One region of the Conexibacter sp. JCM 18997 genome, then DNA from elsewhere that is predicted to be linked to it. Evidence: riboswitches for the same ligand, from Rfam matches in the RefSeq annotation. Region 1 holds a riboswitch; each other region holds the start of a gene.
What was found. A riboswitch is a leader RNA that binds a small molecule or an ion and turns the genes downstream of it on or off. The one in region 1 is predicted to bind cyclic di-AMP.
Positions count from the first base shown of each region.

Region 1 (5,164 bases):
TGCTTGAGCTCGACGTCGTACGCGGCGGCGTACCAGGCGTCCTGCGGCCACTCCGGCAGCGCGAACGTGCCGGGCGCCACGGACCCGTTGGTGGACCCCATGCCCTCTCCTCTCTCTCAGGCTTCCTGAGAACCTACCCCGCGCGGGCGGGCCCGACGCACCGCGTCAGGCGCGACGGGCGATCTGATCGGCGGCCGCGCGCTTCCAGCGCGACGGCACCCAGCGGCTGATCGCCGTGCGGTGGTCGGCCACCCAGCGATAGCCGCGGTCGACCGGGCCGGGCAGCGCCTCGGCCAGCCAGGCCACCGGCGCGCCCGCGGGCAGCGCGCGCGCGATCACCGCGGTGGCGGCGCCCCCGGAGTGCACGACCCCGGCGTCGTCGACCACGTGCGCCGAGCGCAGGCGCTCGGGCGCGGGGACGCCGCCGCGCTCCAGCAGCGCCTGCCCCTCGGGCGACTGGATCGCCACCGGCCGCAGGCGTCGGTGGCGGTCCCAGGCCAGCAGGCGGGCGACGCTGAACCGGCAGAAGCCGCAGTCGGCGTCGTAGAGGACGATCACCGCAGCGTCAGGTGGCCCGGGCGCATCGGCGCCCGGGTGGCGCGCAGGACTGCGGTGATCGGGACCCGGCGACGCACCGGGCCCCAACCTACCGAGATGTCGACGCGGGGTTAGAGCCCCGTGGGGTGGCGGACCGTGAAGCCCGAGCTGGAGCGCTTGGCGGTCTGCCAGCGCGACGGCTTGGCGCCCGAGGTGTCGAACCGCAGGCCGGCGACGATCATGTACATGTGGTCGCCGCGGGCGTACAGGGTGACCCACTGGCCGGGCCCGGCGTCGCCCCAGGTCTCGAAGTTGCCCGAGGGCAGCGGCGAGTCGAGCAGGTCGGCGCCGTGGAGCGCGTAGGAGACCGAGCCCGAGCAGTCGTAGCCGGTGTCCTTCCACTTCAGCGTGTGACCGCCGCCGTACTTGTACGGCTTGGAGGCGATCTCGTTGCCGGCGGCGATGATCGCCTGGACCGCGGGCGGGGCGCTGGCCGGCGCCGTGGCGGTGCCGTCGGCGTTGAGGATCGCGGTCTCGCCCGGGATGCCGACCGGCGTCTGGGTGGTCGCGCCGCCCATCGTGGTCGTGGTGGCGGGCGTCGTGGTCGTCGTCGTCGTGCCCGTGGTGGTGGGCGTCGTCGTCGACGTCGGCGTGGCCGCGCCCGTCGTCGGGTCGGTCGCCGCATCGGTCTGGCGCGCGGAGGCGCCGTCGACGGCGGCCTGCTGCAGCGTGGGCGCCTCGGTCGGCTCCAGCCGCCCGTTGGGCGTCAGGCCGGCGGTCTGCTCGAAGCTCAACACGGCCCGCTTGGTGGCCGGGCCGAACTGACCGTCGGGGGTGAGGCTCTCGCCGGTCTGGCGCAACAGCTTCTGCGCCACCTTGACGTCGCTACCCGACATGCCCTGCTTGAGCGTGCGCGCTCCGAACGTGTACGCCGATGCGGTTGCCGGTATAGCGGCCACGGCAGCCGTGGTTAGGAACACGGCTACCGCGGGAAGTCGTATGTCAGGCACTACTGGGATCCCCTATCTCTTTCCAGTGCCTGCGGGGTTAGCTGACGGGCTCGCGCAGAAAGAGCAGCGCTACTCCGGCTCTCGGCCGGTGATTCGCCCCGGGCCGCTATTGGCGGCCAAGTGGTTCCCCCGCTGCCCGTCGGCGGAAACGACGGGCATTCGGCTTTGGTCATTCGACGGCGGGAACTGTAGCGAACCCTCCCGCTGTCTGTTTCCCGTAATAGTTGAGCCGTTCAACTATTAGCTAGACTGCCTCCTGTGAGAATCGCGCGATTGTTCCGCCCCTATCGCGGCCGCCTGTCGGCCGTTCTCGGGCTGATCGTGCTGTCTGCAGGGATTTCGATGGTCTCGCCGTTCCTCCTGCGCGCGATCCTCGACACGGCGCTCCCCGACCGCGACACCACGCTGCTGGCCTGGTTGGTCGGCGGAATGATCGCCATCGCCGTGGTCACCGGCGCGCTCGGCGTCGCGCAGACGTGGTTGTCGACCCAGGTCGGCCAGGCCGTCATGCACGACCTGCGCACCCAGGTCTATCGCCATCTGCAGCGGCTGCCGCTCGCCTTCTTCACGCGCACCCGCACGGGCGAGGTGCAGTCGCGCATCGCCAACGACATCGGCGGCGTGCAGTCGGTCGTCACCTCGACGGCCACCTCGATCGTCTCCAACGTCACCACGGTGCTGGCCACGATCGTGGCGATGTTCCTGCTCGATCCCCTGCTGGCCGGCTTCTCGCTCGTCGTGCTGCCGCTGTTCGTGTGGCTGTCGCGGCGGGTCGGCGCCGAGCGGCGCAAGATCACCCGCCGCCGCCAGGAGTCGATGGCCGACATCTCGACGCTGATCGAGGAGTCGCTGTCGGTCTCGGGCATCCTGCTGGGCAAGACCATGGGCCGCACCGGGGCGCTGGCCGAGCGCTTCGACGGCGAGTCGCGCAACCTGGCCGACCTCGAGGTGCGTTCGCGCATGGCCGGTCGCTGGGTGATGGCGACAATCCAGATCTCGTTCACCGCGATGCCGGCCCTGATCTACCTGTTCGCCGGCCTGTCCCCCGACGCGGTGTCGATCGGCACCGTGGTGGCCTTCACCACGCTGCAGACCCGGCTGCTCTCCCCGATCGGGTCGCTGCTGTCGGTCGGCGTCGACGTGCAGAGCTCGCTGGCGCTGTTCGATCGCATCTTCGAGTACCTCGATCTGCCCGTGGACATCCAGCCGGGCGCGCGCGAGCTGCACGGCCGCGGCGGGCGCGTGAGCTTCGACGACGTGTGGTTCCGCTACGGCGAGGACGCGCCCTGGACCCTGGCCGGCGTGTCGATCGACGTCGACCCCGGGACGACGCTGGCCATCGTGGGCGAGACGGGCGCGGGCAAGACGACGATGGGCTACCTCGTCTCCCGCCTGTACGACGTCGAGCGCGGCTCGGTGGCGATCGACGGCGTCGACGTCCGCGACGCGACGCAGGAGTCGCTGGCCGCCACCGTCGGGCTGGTGTCCCAGGACACGTACCTCTTCCACGCCTCGATCGGCGACAACCTGCGCTTCGCCCGGCCCGAGGCGACCGACGAGGAGCTCGTCGCCGCGGCCAAGGCCGCCCGCATCCACGACCTGATCGCCGGCCTGCCCGACGGCTACGACACCGTGGTCGGCGAGCGCGGCTACCGCTTCAGCGGCGGCGAGAAGCAGCGCATCGCGATCGCCCGCACCGTCCTGCGCAACCCGCCGGTGCTCGTGCTCGACGAGGCCACCTCGGCGCTGGACACCGAGACCGAGCGCTTCGTCCAGGAGGCCCTCGACGATCTCTCCGCCGGCCGCACGACGATCGCCATCGCCCACCGCCTCTCCACCGTCCGCCACGCCGACCAGATCGTCGTGCTCGACGCGGGCGAGATCGTCGAACGCGGGACGCACGAGGAGCTGATGGCGCTGGACCGCCGCTACGCCGCGCTGGTGCACGGCGGGCACGGCGAGCTGCTGGCGTCCTAGCCGGGCGCGGGGCGGCTCCGACGGGCAGCGACGGCACGCGAGCGATCGCGCTCCCCGACGCGGTCAGGCCAGCAGCGCGTCGACCATCGCCAGCGCCACCTGCGCTCGCGACTTCAACGACGCGCGCAGCACGAACTCGTGCGGGGCGTGGGCGCCGCCGCCGCGCGGGCCGAGCCCGTCGACGGTGAGCGGGATCACCGGGGCGAAGTGCGACGCGTCGGACGCGCCGCCCCGGGAGGCGGCGATGATCGGCCGGCCCAGCCGCTCGCCCGCGGAGGCGAGCAGCCCGACGGTGGCGTCGCGCGCGTCCATCGCCGGCCAGATGCGCTCGAACTCGGCGTGCAGCTCGGCGCCGCCGACCTCGGTGGGCAGCGAGGCGAGCACCGCGTGGAAGGCCTCGGTGCGATCGGCGCGCAGGTCGCAGTAGAGCTCGCCGCCGCTGGGCACGACGTTGAACGCGTCGCCGGAGTGCAGCACCGTCGGCACCGCGGTCAGGCGATCGGCGCCGCCGGGATCGTGCGCGTCGGCCACGTGCTGCGCCGCGGCGGCCAGGGCCAGCAGCGCGTTGCGCCCGCGCTCCGGGGCCGAGCCGGAGTGCGCCGACGCACCCGTCGCGCGCACGAGCAGCGTCCCCGCGGCCTTGCGGCGCACGACGACGGCGTCCTGGCCCTCCGGCGTCAGCTGGCCCGCCTCGAAGCACAGGCAGGCGTCCCAGCCGGCGAAGCGGTCGATGTGCACGAACGGCGCGCTGCGCCACTCCTCGTCGCAGACCAGCAGCAGCGTGATCTCGGCGAACTCGGACCGCCGCCCCGCCAGCGCCCGCAGGACGCCGAGCGCCAGGACGTCGCCGCCCTTCATGTCGACGGTGCCCGAGCCGATCAGCCGGTCCTGCTCGCGCAGCAGCGGCCGATGCTCCTCGTGGGAGACCACCGTGTCGAGGTGCCCGAGCAGCAGGATGCGCCGCGTGCCGGTGCCCGGGAGCCGGACGATCAGGTCGTCGGCGTGGTCGGGCGACGAGCAGGTGACGCGCTCGGTGGCGGCGGCGGACGGCAGCAGCGCGCCCACGACGCTGATGCACTCCTCGGCGCCGTGCACGTCCCCCGACGGCGACGACACCGCGACGAGCGCCTCGAGCTCGCGCTCGGCCCGCGCAGCGATCTCCTCGGCCTGCTCGGCGATCCACGCGCTCACGGCGTTGCACGGTAGCCCCCGGGTGCGCATGGCAACAGAGACGCCGGGGTATTCGGAGCGCCGAACCACCCCTGCCGCGCCCTCTGGAGGAGAAGGATGCACAAGCTGATCGGGATCGCCGCCGTGGCCGTCGCCTGTTCGGCGGCCCTGCCTGCGGCCGCCGGCGCTCAGGCCCCGCTGCCCCCGCTGCCGCTGCCACTGCCACTGCCCGCCGATCCCGGGCTGCCCGCGCTGCCGGCGCTCCCCGCCCTGCCGGTCCCGGTCCCCGTGCCGCCCGACTCGACCGTGGACCCGCTCGGCCAGGTGTTCGACGCGGCCGGCCAACTGCTGGGCGTGATCGACACGGCCACCGGGCTGTTGATCCCGGCCGCCGCGACGCCGACGCCGACGACGCCCGCCGGCACGACCGGCACGGCGACGACCGGCACCGCCCGGCCGACGACGACCAC
Region 1 is NZ_AP043885.1:5,176,222-5,181,385, reverse strand. It holds partial or broken gene ACZ5UI_RS25970 (aromatic ring-hydroxylating dioxygenase subunit alpha) at 1-101, opposite strand, end outside; gene ACZ5UI_RS25965 (thiol-disulfide oxidoreductase DCC family protein) at 166-558, opposite strand; gene ACZ5UI_RS25960 (peptidoglycan-binding domain-containing protein) at 669-1,433, opposite strand; cyclic di-AMP (ydaO/yuaA leader) riboswitch at 1,559-1,722, opposite strand; gene ACZ5UI_RS25955 (ABC transporter ATP-binding protein) at 1,821-3,524, shown strand; gene ACZ5UI_RS25950 (M20/M25/M40 family metallo-hydrolase) at 3,588-4,715, opposite strand; gene ACZ5UI_RS25945 (hypothetical protein) at 4,812-5,164, shown strand, end outside.

Region 2 (5,164 bases), 2.5 Mb from region 1:
CGATCAGCGCGGGCCGGTCGCCACAGGGCATGGCGATCAGCGACGTCGCGCCCGCGGCCTCGTACTCGGCCAGCCGCGCGGCCAGGTCGCCGGGCCGGCAGGCGATCGCGGCGGCGTCGACGAGCTCGTCGGTCAGCGCGGCCGCGGCGGCGGGGATGTCGCGCTCCAGCCAGCGCGCCTGGGCCGTGCGGGCGGCGTCGCCGTGGCCGTAGCGCTCGGCCACCTCGACGTAGAAGTTCTTCTCGGGTGCGCCCATGGCCCCGAAGTAGAACGCCAGGAAGGGACGGACCGCGTCGCGCGCTGCGGCGATGTCGTCGTCGACCGACACCGGCAGGCAGGCGGCGATGTCGAACGGCCGGTCGCGCGGCGGGTCGATCTCCCCGAGCATCGCCTTCTCGATCACGAACGGCAGCCAGCCGTCGGCGATCTCGGCGGTCAGCGCGATCGACTTGGGACCGGTCGCGCCCAGGTAGATCGGCAGGTGGTCCTGGACCGGCTTGGTCAGCAGCTTCAGCGGCTTGCCCAGGCCCGTGACGACGCCGTCCTCCATGGGGGCTTGGATGCGCTGGCGGTCCAGCGCCCGGCGCACGATGTCGACGTACTCCCGTGTGCGTGCCAGGCCGCGCCCGAACGGCACGCCGTACCAGCCCTCGGACACCTGCGGGCCGCTCAGCCCGAGCCCGAGGCGGAAGCGCCCGTCGGAGATCACGTCGAGCGAGGCGGCGGCCATCGCGGTCGCCGTCGGCTTGCGCGCGGGGATCTGCATCAGGCCGGAGCCCAGCCCGATGCGCGACGTCTTGCCGGCCAGCAGCCCGAGCACGGAGACGGCGTCCTGGCCCCAGGCCTCGGCCACCCACAGCGAGTCCAGGCCCCGCTCGTCGGCCAGGACCGCGAGCTCGACCTGCTCAGCCGGCGTGAACCAGGGCCAGTAGCCCAGGAAGACGCCGAGGCGCACTACGCCGCGGGGGCGGCGGGCGCCGGCGCGGGCAGCTCGCCGGGCACGACGTCCTCGGAGTTGGACTTCAGCGTCCGCTGTCCGGGTTGTGCGTGCGTGCCGCGCTGCTCGCCCGTGTAGCCCAGGCGCACGAGGCGCTGGATCTCGCGCTCGCCCTCGATGCGCGCGGGGTGATCGGCGGGCAGCGGCGCGATCAGCTTGGCGATGCGATTGCGCAGCTGCAGCGCGAAGTGGGGGGTGGACGCGCCCATCAGCTGGCGCACGTCCTCGACCGTGACCTGGTGGGTCGGGTCGACGCGGTCTGGATGCTCGAATTCGCTCATGGGGATTCGTCGTTCACCGGGGAGATCTCGAGGAGGGCGTCGATTCGGGACTGAGCGTCCAAGCTGATCGCCCGCTCATCCCCGATGAGCCAGCCGTGATTGTAGACCCCGCGGACCGGATCGGAGTCGTAGCCCGGCTGGATGTCGAGCAGGTACTGGACCACGTCGTCGGGCAGCGAGCCGTCGTCGGCGGTCAGCAGCAGCGGTCCGTACGAGCCCGCCGAGGACAGCGGCGCGGCCGCGCCGGCGACGGCGGGCTGCGTCGGGTTGGCGAACACCAGGCCGTGGCCCGGATCGGTGACGCCCCAGCCGAACGCGCCGTCGGAGTAGCGCGCGAAGGCGATCGCGGTGCCCTGCGGCGTCTCGCCGTCGATGCGCGTCGTCGTGCCGATCTTGTCGAGCTGGTCGATCACCTTGTCGGAGACCGCCGTGTCGGGACCGAGCACGAAGATGCGCGGGCGCTCGTGCGTCTTGATGGCCGTCGCGGTGGCGGCGGGCAGCTCGTCGCGCGCGGTGAACAGGATGGGATCCCCGGACTTGGCCGCCCAGGCGGCGGCGGGCATCGCGTAGCTCGGCGCGTCGGCGCCGACCACCACGACGGCCTTGCTCGGCTCGCCGCGTGCGGTCGTCGCGATCCGGTCGATGGCCGCGGCCAGCTCGAACGGGTCCTTGCCGTTGACCGCGGTCGTGCGGTTGCCCGTGGCGGGAACGTCGCCCACCTTGATGACCTGCGCGCCGCCGAGCACGCCGGAGCCGGCGGGCGCCAGGCGCTTGAGGGCGTCCTTGGTGGCCTGGGGGAGCTCCTCGCCGTCGGCCAGCAGGATCGGCGCGCGCACCGGTCGCGCGACCAGCGCGGAGGCGGCGACCGCGGCGCGCCAGTCGTCGGCCTGCACCAGCGACACGGCGGGCGGGCGGCTGGTGGGGCCGGTCGACGGCCACACCGCCTGGGCCACGCCGGCGGCGTCGGCGATCGCGTCAGCGCCGCCCACGCGGGTGGTGTTCTTCGTCGCGAAGGCCGGGAAGCCGAGCGCGCTGCCGGCCGCCTCGTCGCCGGCCGCGGCGCCGACCGAGGGCGACGCGGGCGGGCTGGTGGGCGATCCGCCGTCCGGGCTGCCGTCCTTGCCGCACCCCGTGGAGGCGGCGGTGGCGACCACAAGGGTGAGCGCCAACGCGCCACGGAGGTTCAGGAAGCGACCCATCAGGTCGATGACGGTATCGAGCAAGGCCGCGCCAGGATGACGTTCCGCGCGGTACCCATAATCGTGGTGCAACAAACCGTGCGACCTGCTACGGTGCCGCGATCAACGCCGAGTTCTCAGCATGACGCTGGGGACCGGGGGACCCAGGTTGTTTGGGGTGAGTCTCCGAAAGGAGAGGCGCCGGCTCTTTCCGCGCTAACCCGTCAGCTAACCCCGGAGGCATACGAAAGAGGTAGCTGTGCGGGCATTTGCCCTTGTGACGACGATCGTTGCTTCGCTTCTGGCCATCCTGGCCGTGGCGATTCCGGCCTCCGCCGCCCCCAAGGGCACCACCGCAGGCGCAGCAGCGGCTCCTTCGACGGACCCGGCCCCGGCCGACCCGTCGACCACCCCGACCACGGGCACGACGACGCCCACGGTGCCGACCACGCCCACCACCACGGGCGGCGGCGCGACCTTCGGGGTCGATCCCAACCAGACGCCGGACATGCCCGACGCCACGATCCTCGCCGGCAAGGCCTACCCGCCCGTCGACGCGCCGATCGAGGTCAAGGAAGCGATCTGGGCCGCGAACGAGATCGTCGGCAAGCCGTACAAGTACGGCGGCGGCCACGCCCGCGTGAAGGACAGCGGCTACGACTGCTCGGGCACCGTGTCCTACGCGCTGCTGGGCGGCGGCCTGCTGGACGGCACGCCGCTGGACTCCTCGTCCTTCATGAAGTGGGGCGACGCGGGCCTGGGCGACTGGGTGACCGTCTACACCAACCCGGGGCACGCGTTCGTCGTGATCGCCGGGCTGCGCCTCGACACCAGCGCCGCGGGCGACCCGGCCGGCAACTCCGGCCCGCAGTGGCGCCCGGTCCTGCGCAACACCAAGGGCTTCAAGGCCCGCCACCCGGTCGGTTTCTAAGCCTCAGCTTTACGTGCGTCGGTAGGCTGGGCGACCAGCACCCACGACGCGCGGACAGGAGGCAGTGATGCCCGGCACCAGTGGCCGCTTCACGACCATCATCAAGGCGAAGATCAGCAAGATGCTCGACCGGGCCGAAGACCCGGGCGAGACGCTCGATTACAGCTACCAGAAGCAGCTCGAGCTGCTGCAGAACGTCAAGAAGGGCATCGCTGAGGTCGTCACCTCCAAGAAGCGACTGCAGATGCAGGCCGACAAGCTCCAGCAGTCGGTCGTCAAGCTCGACACGCAGGCCCGCCAGGCGCTGTCGGCCGGCAACGAGGAGCTCGCGCGCACCGCGCTCGAGCGCAAGACGCTGGCCCAGAACGAGCTGCAGTCGCTCGACGCCCAGGTCACCGAGCTCGAGGGCGAGCAGCAGAAGCTGATCGCGTCCGAGCAGAAGCTGCGCACGAAGATCGAGTCCTTCCGCACGAAGAAGGAAGTCGTCAAGGCGCAGTACTCCGCCGCCGAGGCGCGGGTGCAGATCTCCGAGGCCGCCACCGGTGTGGGCGAGGAGATGGCCGACGTCGGCCTGGCCATGCAGCGCGCGCTGGACAAGACCGAGGACATGCGCGCACGGGCCAACGCCGTCGAGGAGCTCGAGGCGGCCGGCACGTTCGAGGACCTGACCGCCCTCGGGCCCGGCCAGGACGACATCGACCGCCAGCTGGCGGAGCTGACCAGCGGCACCCAGGTCGATGACGAGCTGGCCAAGATGAAGGCCGAGCTGAGCGGCGGTGCCCCGGCGTCCCCGCAGATCGAAGAGGGCAAGGCGTGATCGTCCGGATCTCCACCGAGGGCCAGTACGAGCTGCCCGAGGGGATTCACGACGAGCTCAACGAGATCGACAACCGTGTCGTCGCCGCCGTCGCGGCCGACGACCTGTCGGCCTACAACGAGTCGTTCGGCGCCCTGCTGGACTTCATCCGCAGCAAGGGCACGCCGCTGGACGGCGAGGACCTGCGCGAGTCCGACCTGATCGTCCCCCCGCCGGACCTGACGCTGGCCGAGGCCGAGGTCGAGTTCGACGGCGACGGCCTGCTGCCCGACTGACCGCCGGACCACGAGCGAAAGGCGCACGGATGCGCACCCTCACCACGCTGTGCGTCGCGATCGCCTGCCTGATCGCGGCGCCCACCGCGCTGGCCGCGACCGGCCCGCAGACCGAGACCGCGTCGTCGGGCGGCGTCAGCGCGACGCTGACCTACACGCTGAAGGGCAGCTTCGAGGCCTCCGACGTGCGCGTGGCCATCACCCGCAACGGCGTGCCCGCGACGCTGGAGGGCGGCGCGAATCCCGCCGCCGGCTGCGACGAGTGCCAGGACGCCGTGCCGATCGGCGGCATCGGCCTGGACGGGGACGACACGAAGTCGCTGACCCTGGCCGACCTCGACGCCAACGGCGAGCCCGAGGTGATCGTCGACACCTACACCGGCGGCGCGCACTGCTGCTCGATCTCGGCCATCTACGGCTGGGACCCGGCGACCAACCAGTACCGCCACCTGATCCAGTACTGGGCCGACCCGTCCTACGTGCTGCGTGATCTGGGGGGTGCGCCGGGCCTGGAGTTCGTCACCCACGACCCGCGCTTCGCCTACGCGTTCTGCGCCTACGTCTGCTCGGCCATGCCGGTCGTGGTCGACCGCTACGAGAACTTCGAGCTCGTCGACGTGACGAAGGAGTTCCCGCTGGTCATGAAGCAGGACGACCGTGACCTGCGCAAGTCGATCAAGCAGCT
Region 2 is NZ_AP043885.1:2,684,527-2,689,690, reverse strand. It holds gene ACZ5UI_RS13675 (LLM class flavin-dependent oxidoreductase) at 1-955, opposite strand, end outside; gene ACZ5UI_RS13670 (hypothetical protein) at 955-1,278, opposite strand; gene ACZ5UI_RS13665 (cell wall-binding repeat-containing protein) at 1,275-2,501, opposite strand; cyclic di-AMP (ydaO/yuaA leader) riboswitch at 2,574-2,714, shown strand; gene ACZ5UI_RS13660 (hypothetical protein) at 2,773-3,387, shown strand; gene ACZ5UI_RS13655 (PspA/IM30 family protein) at 3,455-4,204, shown strand; gene pspAA (PspA-associated protein PspAA) at 4,201-4,479, shown strand; gene ACZ5UI_RS13645 (hypothetical protein) at 4,509-5,164, shown strand, end outside.
Region 2: it holds a riboswitch for cyclic di-AMP, as region 1 does, so the genes downstream of both, ACZ5UI_RS13660 (hypothetical protein) here and ACZ5UI_RS25960 (peptidoglycan-binding domain-containing protein) in region 1, are expected to answer to the same signal.

Region 3 (5,164 bases), 480 kb from region 1:
ACGCCGCGAAGGTCCGCTACATGTTCGGCGGCAAGGTCGGCTGTCCGCTGGTCATCCGCACGCCCAACGGCGCGGGCAACCAGCTGACGGCCCAGCACTCGCAGTCGTTCGAGGGCTGGTTCGCCAACGTGCCGGGCCTGAAGGTCGTCGCGCCCGCGACGCCCGCCGACGCGCGCGGCCTGCTGAAGGCGGCGATCCGCGACGACGACCCGATCCTGGTCGTCGAGAACCTGCAGCTGTACAAGACCAAGGGCGAGGTCGACACGTCCGTCGACGGCGTGGTGGAGATCGGCAAGGCGCACATCGCTCGCCAGGGCACCGACCTGACGATGGTCGCCCACTCCTTCGCCGTCACCCGCTGCCTGCACGTCGCCGACAGGCTGCAGGCCGATCTGGGAATCTCCGCGGAGGTGATCGACCTGCGCTCGCTGCGACCGCTGGACATGGAGACCGTGGCCACCTCGGTGGCCAAGACGAACCGCGCCCTGTGCGTCGAGGAGGGCTGGGCGTCCTACGGCGTCACCGCCGAGGTCGCCTCGCGCATCTCGCTGGCCTGCTTCGACGACCTGGACGCGCCGGTCGGCCGGGTGGGCATGGCCGAGGTGCCGATGCCCTACGCGAAGTCGCTGGAAGACGCCGCTCTGCCCCACGAGGACAAGATCCTCGCCGCCGCCCGGGAGGTCTGTGGTGCCTGAAGTCGTCATGCCGCGCCTGTCTGACTCGATGGAGGAGGGCACGATCCTGCGCTGGCTGGTCAGCGACGGGGACACCGTGTCGCGGGGTCAGGAGATCGTCGAGATCGAGACCGACAAGGCGACGATGGCCTACGAGGCCGATGACGACGGGGCGCTGCACATCGTCGCTGCGGAAGGATCGACGCTGGCCATCGGCGCGACGATCGCCAACATCGGTGAGGGCGCGGCCAGCCCGGCGGCTGCGGCCGCCGAGGAGGCGCCCACCGAGGCCGCCGCTCCCGCACCCGTCGCGGCCGCTGCGCCCGTCGAGGCGCCCGTGCCCGCCGGCGTCGGCGCGGCGACCAACGGCCATGCCGACGGCGAGCGCGTGAAGGCGTCGCCGGTCGCCCGCCGTCTGGCCCGCGAGTCGTCGATCGATCTGCAGCAGCTGACCGGCAGCGGCCCGGCCGGGCGCATCGTCAAGGCCGACGTGCTGTCCGCGCTGGAGTCGGGTCCGGCCGCCGCGCCGGCGCCCGTCGCCGCCGCTCCCGCGCCCGTCGCCGCCGCGCCCGAGCCGGCCCCCGCCGCCGCGCCCAGCCCGGGCGGGAACAAGGGCGACGTCGAGGTCGTCGAGCTCAATCGGACCCAGCAGGTCGTGGCCCGGCGCATGGCCGAGTCGCGCGCCACCGTGCCGTCGTATGAGGTCTCGATGGACATCGAGATGGACGGCGCCCGTGGCCTGCGCGCGCAGCTCAAGGACGCCGCCGCCGACGGCCAGCCCGTGCCGTCGTTCAACGACATGGTCATCAAGGCCTGCGCCCTGGCCCTGCGCGAGTACCCGCGGGCCAACGGCTCCTACAAGGACGGCCACTTCGAGCTGCACGCCGCCGTCAACGTCGGCATGGCCGTCGCCGGCGACGACGCGCTGGTGGTGCCCACCGTGTTCGACGCCGACACCAAGTCGCTGGGCGAGATCGCCCGCACCACCCGGGCGCTCGCCGCCGCCGTCCGCGACGGCTCCGTCCGCCCGCCCGACCTGTCGGGGGGCACGTTCACCGTGTCGAACCTCGGCATGTTCGGCGTGACCGCGTTCACCTCGGTGGTCAACGCGCCCCAGGCGGCGATCCTGTCCGTCGGCGCGATCGAGCCACGTGCGGTGGTGCGCGACGGCGAGCTCGTGGCCCGCCACATGATGACGGTGACGATGGCCAGCGACCACCGGATCCTCTACGGCGCCGACGCCGCCCAGTTCCTCGGGCGGGTCAAGGCGCTGCTGGAGAACCCGCTCGCGTTGGCGTTCTAGCGGCGTCGGCTTCGGCGTCGGCCGCGGACGGCTCGTTCAGCCATTCCTGCGCCCAGGCCTGCAGGGCGTTGAGCGACGGGCCCAGCGCCCGGCCCATCCGCGTGAGGTCGTATTCGACGCGCACGGGCGGCCCCGCGTGGACCGTGCGCTCGACGACGCCGCGCGCCTCGAGCTCCTTCATGCGCTCCGAGCAGAGCCGGTCCGACAGGCCCGGAATCGCGTTGACGAGCTCGGAGAACCGCAGCGGCCCGTCGTGGCGTAGGACTTCGATGATGGCCCCCGTCCAACGCCTGCCGATCAGCTCCACCGCCTCGTGGAGGTGCGGGCAGCAGGTGCAATCGGGGTCTTCGGCCATCACGAAGAGCCTACGCCCTCGGGATTACGCGGCCTGCAGCTGCCTGGTCATCTCGCTGGACCCGTCCACCGGGATGTTGCCGGCCACGTTGACCATCGCGGTGAACGTCTCCATCGAGACGTAGGCGATCGCCTCGAGCAGCTGCTCGTGCGTCCAGCCCGACTCGATGGCCTCCTCGTGGAGGTGCATCGGCGGGGTGCCGGGGTTCTCGACCAGCGCGCGCAGGAGCGCGAGCAGCGCCGCCTCCTTGGGCTCCTCGGAGCTGAACTCGCGGGCCCGGGCGATCTCGTCCTGCCCCAGCCCGGCGTTGCGGGCCAGGCGCGTGTGGAGCACGATCCCCGGCTGGGAGTCGTGGTGCTCGGCCACGCCGAGCGAGATGCGCTCGAGCGTCGAGAGCGTCAGCGAGCCGCGGCGCAGCTCGGAACGGAAGCGCGCGTAGCCGCGCAGGGCCGCCGGGGACTCGGCCAGGACGGCGAGGAAGTTCGGGAGCTGGCCGGCGCTGGCCAGGGCGCCGCGCAGCACCGGCAGCGACCCCTCCGGGGCGGTCAGGTCGTCGTGGACGGGGAATCGGCTCATCGCTGTCTTCATGGGGCGGCCCTTCGAGAATGAGGGAGAGGGTCCGGCGCTTCACAAGGTTCAGCACCTTACGATTCGTAAGGATACGCCCCGGCGCGGACGTGCGCAACCGCGATCACACGACGACGACAACCCGCTGCGGTGGCGGGCTTCGGATGGCTTGGTGTGGCGGCCGGTGCGGCCGCGGGATGGACGGCGGCGGTCAGGCGCCGGCGGCGCTGAGCACCGCGACGAGGATCAGCAGCAGGCCCAGGCCGAACGCCCACAGGGCGACGCGGTCGGGGCGGGCGCCGACGCGCTCGCTCGGGCGGCGGGACGGGCGGTGGCGCTGGGCGGTCGTGGCGTAGGGGCGCTCGCGCTCGGCCACCTGGCCGCGGATGACCACCGTGCGGCGGCCGTTGGCGGCGCGCTGCGGCGGCAGGTCCAGCGGGGCCGGGCCGGCGGGAGCGATCTGCATGTGCGCGACGACGTCGGGCTCGACGTCGTAGGACTGCTCGGGCTCGGACGCGACGACCCGCATGGGCCGGCGGGCCATCGCCGCGGCGTCGACCGTGGCGGGGGCGTCGTCGTCGGCGGCGAACGCGTCGCCGGCCTCGTCGTCGCGCTCCAGCGTCAGGACGGACCAGTCGGCCTCCCGCGGGCGGCCGATCGTGCTCAGGATCTCGAGATCTTCCGGCGAGGCCCAATCGGCAGCCTGACGGCGGGGGCGACGGGGCGGCGGGTCGGACCAGGAGTCCTGGGCTCGGGCAGCGTGGGGCATCGCTTCTCTCTTGACGGCTTACGGGGTTAGCTGACGGGCTCGCGCATGAGAGTTTCGCGCTACGCACATTGTGCGATTCGCCCCGGACGGCATCGGGTCCCCCGCTCATCGGCCGGCCTCATTGCCGGGGACGACTCAGCGGAACGTTGGCCATCCTAGCGATTCGGGAAATCCCTGCAACAGCGGTTTTCTTCTGGAAACCTGCACGGAAGATGTCAAGGCCCGCCCGACCCTGATCAGGCCGGACTTTGGGCGAATTTCCTCGTGAGCCCGGGCCTGCCGACCGGATGGTCAGCGCCGCGGTGGTCCGCCGTCAGACACGGCGGACCTCAGGGCACTAGTTGCCGCCGCGCTCCCAGGTGGCCTGCTCGGCGACGGTGCGCTCGGCCCAGGGCACGACCTCCAGCCTCGCGTCGGGGATCGGCTCGCCGCTGATCGTCGACGTGCCGAAGGTGCCGTCGGCCAACCGCTGCTCGGCCCGCTCGATCGCCGCCAGGCGGTCGCGCAGGTCCTCGGCCTGGCCCTCGTCGCGCTCCTTGTCGTACAGGTCGCTGGCCTGGTCGGCGACGTGCTGCTCCAGGTGCGGCTCGTCGTCGGGGCCGGCGTCGGGCGCGCTGGCCGAGGCCAGCAGGCCTTCGATGCGCGCACGCTCGGCCGCCAACAGCTCTTTCGCTCGGGCTTCGTCCATGGTCGATCTCCTCCTGGCGTTCGGGTTCCGACCGCCGCTGAGATCTCCGGGTCAGTGCCCGGCGACCGCCGCAACGTAGTCGGCCACGTCCTGCGCGTCCTCACCGCTGAGCAGGTCGGCCGGCATCTGGCCGATGCCGCGCGCGCGCCCCTTGGCGATCGCGTCGAGCACGAGTGCCTTGGGCGGACGCAGGGTGTCGAGGTCCGGGCCCACGCGACCGACCGCGTTGGAGGCCGACAGCGTGTGGCAGACGGCGCAGTTGGCCGCGAACATCTCGCGTCCGCGCACCTCGGCCGCGGTGAGGTCCACGCCGCCCTTCGCCTCGGCGTTCGACTCCGAGTTGTCGACCATGACAACCGTGGGGATGACGATCGCGCCGAGCACGACGAGGAGCGTGAGGCCAACGCCGAAGGCAAGGCGTCCAGCCCGGGAGCCGCCATCGTCCTCGCGATGCGGCTTGCGGGTCGCGGCCATCGCGACCAGCACGACGCCCGTTCCGATAACGACCCAGAAGATGACAAGTACAGCAATGGCCATGTCCGGGAATCTATCGGGCCGCGCCCCGGATCGGCTTGCTCATCGGCTCCGCCCCCGCGCAAAGCTCTGCACCGGCGGCGCCACCGCCCGGAACGCGCCGCCCGCAGAACCGCCTGCCGCCGCCAACGCCGCCTCGGCTTCCTCCCCCACCGCGACGCCGCTCTCGCGCGCCCCGTCCGCGCCTTCCTGCGGCACCGCGGAGGGCAGATCGTGCACCGAGGCCAGCCGCCCGGTGGGCACCTGCAGCGGCCGCAACCGCCGCACGACGACG
Region 3 is NZ_AP043885.1:394,791-399,954, reverse strand. It holds gene ACZ5UI_RS02115 (alpha-ketoacid dehydrogenase subunit beta) at 1-695, shown strand, start outside; gene ACZ5UI_RS02110 (dihydrolipoamide acetyltransferase family protein) at 703-1,977, shown strand; gene ACZ5UI_RS02105 (winged helix-turn-helix transcriptional regulator) at 1,937-2,332, opposite strand; gene ACZ5UI_RS02100 (carboxymuconolactone decarboxylase family protein) at 2,357-2,908, opposite strand; gene ACZ5UI_RS02095 (hypothetical protein) at 3,111-3,668, opposite strand; cyclic di-AMP (ydaO/yuaA leader) riboswitch at 3,669-3,819, opposite strand; gene ACZ5UI_RS02090 (TraR/DksA family transcriptional regulator) at 4,006-4,356, opposite strand; gene ACZ5UI_RS02085 (c-type cytochrome) at 4,408-4,893, opposite strand; gene ACZ5UI_RS02080 (DNA polymerase III subunit alpha) at 4,933-5,164, opposite strand, start outside.
Region 3: it holds a riboswitch for cyclic di-AMP, as region 1 does, so the genes downstream of both, ACZ5UI_RS02095 (hypothetical protein) here and ACZ5UI_RS25960 (peptidoglycan-binding domain-containing protein) in region 1, are expected to answer to the same signal.

Region 4 (5,164 bases), 1.3 Mb from region 1:
TGCTGCTTGGCGCCGGAGACGGAACCTTCACCGCGCTGTCACCGATACCACTCTCCCTCGAGTACGGCCCCATCAGCCTCGTGTCCGCCGACTTCGATCATGACGGTCATCTCGATATCGCAACCAGTGGCAACAACCACAGCGACACCGTGTCGATCTTCCTCGGTGATGGAACGGGACTTCTGACGGAGGCAGGTGGTTCGCCGATCACCGTCGGCGCCTCCCCCGAATTCGTCACCACGGCGGACGTCGACGCCGATGGCAACGACGACGTGATCGTCGCCGATTGGGGGGACGGGAACGCCGGAACGGGCGATGTGATTGTGCTCCTCGGCGACGGCACCGGTGGCTTCGACACGGCGCCCGGCTCGCCCATCGTGCCGGCGATCGATTTCGTCGGTTGGGTGGGCATCGGCGACTTTGACGGCGATGACGCCGCGGACATCGCGGCCGTCGGCCCGAAGAGTCCCGGTCCGAGTGGCGGTTGGCCCGGCACCGTCCAGATGCTGCTTGGCGACGGGACTGGGCAGTTCCAGTCCGGTTCGGGGCCATTGGTCACCGTCGGTGCCTGGGCGGGATCGGGCGCGGTCGCTGACCTGGACCACGACGGGAACCTCGATCTCGCGATCGGCAACCAGGACGGGCACTCCGCCTCAGTCCTACTGGGGAACGGCGCTGGTGGGTTCACCGATTCCAACGGGTCGCCGTTCACCGTCGATGGACACCCCCACCGTCTGCAGCTCGCGGACATCGACGGTGACGGTGAGCTTGACATCGTGACCGCAGGCGCCGGCGAAGGCACTGTGACGGTGTTGCTTGGTGATGGCGCCGGTGACTTCACCACGCCGATCGGCTCCACGTTCACGGCCGCGCAGAACACGAGCGGTCTCACGGTCGCGGACTTCAACGGCGACGGCCGGCCGGACCTCGCGGTCTGCAACTGGCCCAACAGCGAGGTCAAGGTACTCCTGAACACAACCCCCCAGGCGACAGAGCCGACCCAAGTCGATGTCGTCTCGGACGCCAATCCGTCTGTCGGCGGCCAAGCCGGTCACATCTCCGCGACCGTCTCGACGGTCGCGGCAGGCGGCGCCACCCCCACTGGGACGCTGACGTTCCGTGAAGGCGCCGTGGTGCTGAAAGTCGCGCCCTTGGACGCCTCCGGCGTGGCGACGATCACGCTGAAGCCGCTGGCCAGCGGGACCCACACGATCGTCGCGACGTATGACGGCAGCTCGACGATGCGGACCAGCGCGTCCGACCCGTTCGTACAAGAGGTCACCGCTGCCCAGACGCTCACGGCGCTGACGTCGGACGCCGACCCGTCCGTTGTGGGCCAGTCGGGATACGTGACCGCGACCGTTTCGACTGTCGCCCCAGGTGCCGGCGTCGCGACCGGAAACGTCACCTTCAAAGATGGCTCGACCACGCTGGCCACGATCAACGTAGGCGCGGGAGGCAAGGCGAAGCTCACGCTGGCGTCGCTCGCTGCCGGAGCCCATTCGATCACGGCCACGTACAACGGCAACACGACCAAGGCGCCGAGCACGTCGAGCGCCCTGGCCCAGACGGTGCAGCAGGCGTCGACCCAGACCACGCTGGTCTCTGACGCCAATCCGTCGGTCCTCAGCCAAACCGGCTACATCACCGCCACGGTCGCGCCGCTCGCTCCCGGTGTTGGGACGCCGACCGGGAGCCTCACGTTTCGCGAGGGCAGCACGGTCCTGAAGACGGCGAACCTCTCGGGTGGCGCGACACGACTGTCGCTCAAGACGCTCAGCGCGGGAACACACGTGATCACCGCGATCTACACCGGAAGCGCGAGCATGCTCGGGAGCACGTCGAGCTCCCTCAGTCAGGTGATCACACCGTGACCGCGCGCTACACCGGCAGCGCCAGCTGGCCGGTGTCGACCTCGGGCACGCTCGGGGCGTCGAAGCCGGCCACGCGGACGCCGAGCAGGCGCACGGGCCGCGCGGGGTCGTAGGCGCGGAAGAGCTCGCGGGCGACGGCGAAGACCACCTCGTGGTCGGTCGTCGGCTCGGAGACGGTGCGGGCCCGGGTCACGGTGGTCCAGTCGTCGAGGCGGACCTTGATGGCGATCGTGCGGCCGGGGCGCTTCAGGCCGCGGCACAGCTTCTCGCTCAGCTCGCCCAGCACCGTCTCGAGCTGCGCGCGGTCTGCGACGTCCTCGGGGAACGTCGTCTCGCGCGACTCCGACACCGCCACACGCGTCAGCGTCAGCGTGGTCGAGCCGTGGAACTGGGCCCGGGCCAGCAGGTCGCGGCCGTGGTTGGTGCCGAAGCGCTGCTGCAGCATCGCCTCGTCGGCGGCGGCCAGCGCGCCCAGCGTCTCGATGCCCAGCTCGCGCAGGCGCTCGACGGTCTTGGGTCCGATGCCCGGCACCAGGCCTGGGCGCGCGGTGGCGAAACGCGCGCAGGCCTGCTCGCGCGACAGCGCCACGAACCCGGCCGGCTTCTCCGCGTCCGAGCAGACCTTGGCCACCAGCTTGTTGGGCCCGATGCCGACCGACGCGGTCAACCCGGTGCGCTCGCGAATCTGCGCGACGACGCGGCGCATCGCCGCGCGCGGACGCTGCAGGTCCGACAGATCCAGATAGGCCTCGTCGAGGCCGACGACCTCGACCCGCTCGATCTGCTCGCGCAGCACGCCCATCACCTGCTTGGAGACGGCGCGGTAGGCCTCGAAGTCGGGCGGGATGAAGATCGCCTGCGGACACAGGCGGCGGGCGCGGGACGCCGGGATGGCGGAACCCACCCCGAACTTGCGCGCCTCGTAGCTGGCGGTGGTGATCACCGCCCGCGGCCCGGTGCCCGAGACGACCACCGGCTGGCCACGCAGCTCCGGGCGGCGCAGCAGCTCGACGGACACGTAGAACGCGTCCATGTCGAGATGGGCGATCGTCGGCACCCGGGAAACGGTACGCCCCGGGGCCGACGAACACACGTTCCTACCGCATCGAGACCTGGACCGTCCCGACCGAGCCGAAGTGCAGCTTGGCGGCGGTCGCGGCGGTCAGGTCGAACTCGCGCGCGCCCACGTAGGGCCCGCGGTCGATGACGCTGGCCTTGACCACGTGCCCGCGGTAGCGCAGCGTGAGCTTCGTGCCGCACGGCAGCGTCTTGTTGGCCACGCCGACGGTGCCCGTGGTCAGCGTTCCGCCACAACCGAGGTTGTTGCCGTACAGGCCGGGGCCGTACCACGAGGCCAGCGCCGAACGGAAGCCGGCCACCTGGCCGATGCGCTTGGTCGTGGTCGCGTTGGCGGCATCGCCGGCGAAGCGCAGGCGCGCGGCCGAGCTCGTCGCCGAGGCCAGGCGCTGGTCCAGGCGGAAGCGGCCCTGGCCGTCGGTGCGGTCGCGATCGACGGTGAACCAGCCGTGCCTGCCCCGGAACTGCAGCGCCACGGTGCGGCCGCTGCCGCCGTTGGCGACCGCGCCGCGCACGAGCGTCTTGCGCCCGGCGGTCACGTTGCGGCGCACGCCATGGGTGACCAGGCGCGCGCCGACGGATACTCGTCGCTGCGCGCTGGCGGGCACCGCAGCAACATCGGCTCCGGCCGCCTGGGCGACGCCGGCCTGCACGACGCGCACGGCGCCCGAGCGGCGCGGGTGGGCCCGCAGCGCGAACGCGCCGCCGGGACCGGTGGTCCCGTCGGTCAGCTTCGTCCACGTGGTGGCGCCGGCGGGCAGGATCTCCAGACGCACGGGCGCGTCGGCCTGGCCCGAGGCCAGGCGGCCCGAGACGACGATCGGCTGTCCGGGACGCAGCGACGCGTCCTTGACCGCGGCCTGGATGGCCGGGCTGCTCAGATCTGATGCGGGCGCGCCCGCGGCGTTGGGAACGACGATGCCGAGCGCCCCGACCGCAACAGCGGCAGGCACGGCGCGCAGCAGGATGTGCGGCCTCAAGGAGGTCCTCCTTCATGACTGCGGGCCTACGAGGTCAGCTGTCGGGCTCGCGCGTCCGCGCTATGTGGGCATCAGCCCACGATTCGCCCCGTGCCGAGAACGGTCTCGACGAGTGGGTCCCCCGCTCGCCATGGATGGGCCACGGCGACTCGGCCTGCTGGAAACAACGCCCCCCAAGGTATCCGTCGAACGCGCGTTCGAAGCACTTGTGTGCCCGACGTCACACCCCGCTGCACGGGCGCTTGCGCTACAGGCGCGTGAGCGGAACGCGCGGCGTGCCGGCCAGCAGCTGAGCGGCGAGCATCGACGAGGCCTCCCCCACCCGGGTGGGCGAGAGCTCGCCGGTGGCGGGCGACGGCGGCAGCTCCTGCGCGGCCTCCAGGAGGACGTCGATCGCCCGCAGCAGCGCCTCCTCGTGATCGTCGTCCATGCCGCCGGTGGGGATCTGACAGGCCAGACGGCCGAGCGCCAGCGCTTCGGTGGCGTCGCCTCCGCGGAAGCGCAGCTGCACCGCGATGGCCGCGTAGGCGACCGCGCGCTCGCCGGCCAGCCAGCGCGGCCCCAACGCACCCTTGCCGGGCGGGCCACCGAGGTCGGCGGACGGCTCGCCGGCCAGCAGGCGCTCGACGTTGCCGCCGGCGATCGCGGCCAGGACGTCCGGCCCGTAGCCCACTTCGATCGCACAGCGCAGGAAGGCCAGGGCGGCGAAGCGGCCCGAGCCGTAGGGCATGTCGGAGGCGAACAGGATCCGGGACGGATCGACGGTCTCGTACAGCGTGAGCAGATCGGAGACCAGCCACCACGAGGTGTCGAAGAAGAGGTTGGAGAGCTCGTTGGCCGCGGGCGCGACGAGCCCGAGGTCGCTGATCCCGGCGTGGGCCAGGATGAACGAGGCGCCCGGGTAGCGCCGGGCCAGCGCGACCAGGTCCTCCCCCAGCGCCGGGATACCGCGACCGGCGTGCACCAGGACGGGCAGGTGCTCGGCGTCGGCCAGCCCGACCAGCGCCTCGACCGACGGGTGCGACATGACGAACGCGTCCGAGCGCGGGTGCAGCTTGAAGCCGCGCGCGCCCAGCGCGAGCGTGCGGCGCGCCTCCGGCAGCGGGTCGCCGGCGTTGGGGTCGATGCGCGCGAACGGCACGAGGCGCCCGCCCGACGCGTCCGCTTCGGCCAACACGCGATCGTTGGCGGGCGGGTAGCCGTCGGGCTCGGCGGTGGTGAAGACGATCGAGC
Region 4 is NZ_AP043885.1:1,194,470-1,199,633, reverse strand. It holds gene ACZ5UI_RS06230 (FG-GAP-like repeat-containing protein) at 1-1,874, shown strand, start outside; gene dinB (DNA polymerase IV) at 1,882-2,931, opposite strand; gene ACZ5UI_RS06220 (septal ring lytic transglycosylase RlpA family protein) at 2,972-3,904, opposite strand; cyclic di-AMP (ydaO/yuaA leader) riboswitch at 3,940-4,096, opposite strand; gene ACZ5UI_RS06215 (amidohydrolase family protein) at 4,179-5,164, opposite strand, start outside.
Region 4: it holds a riboswitch for cyclic di-AMP, as region 1 does, so the genes downstream of both, ACZ5UI_RS06220 (septal ring lytic transglycosylase RlpA family protein) here and ACZ5UI_RS25960 (peptidoglycan-binding domain-containing protein) in region 1, are expected to answer to the same signal.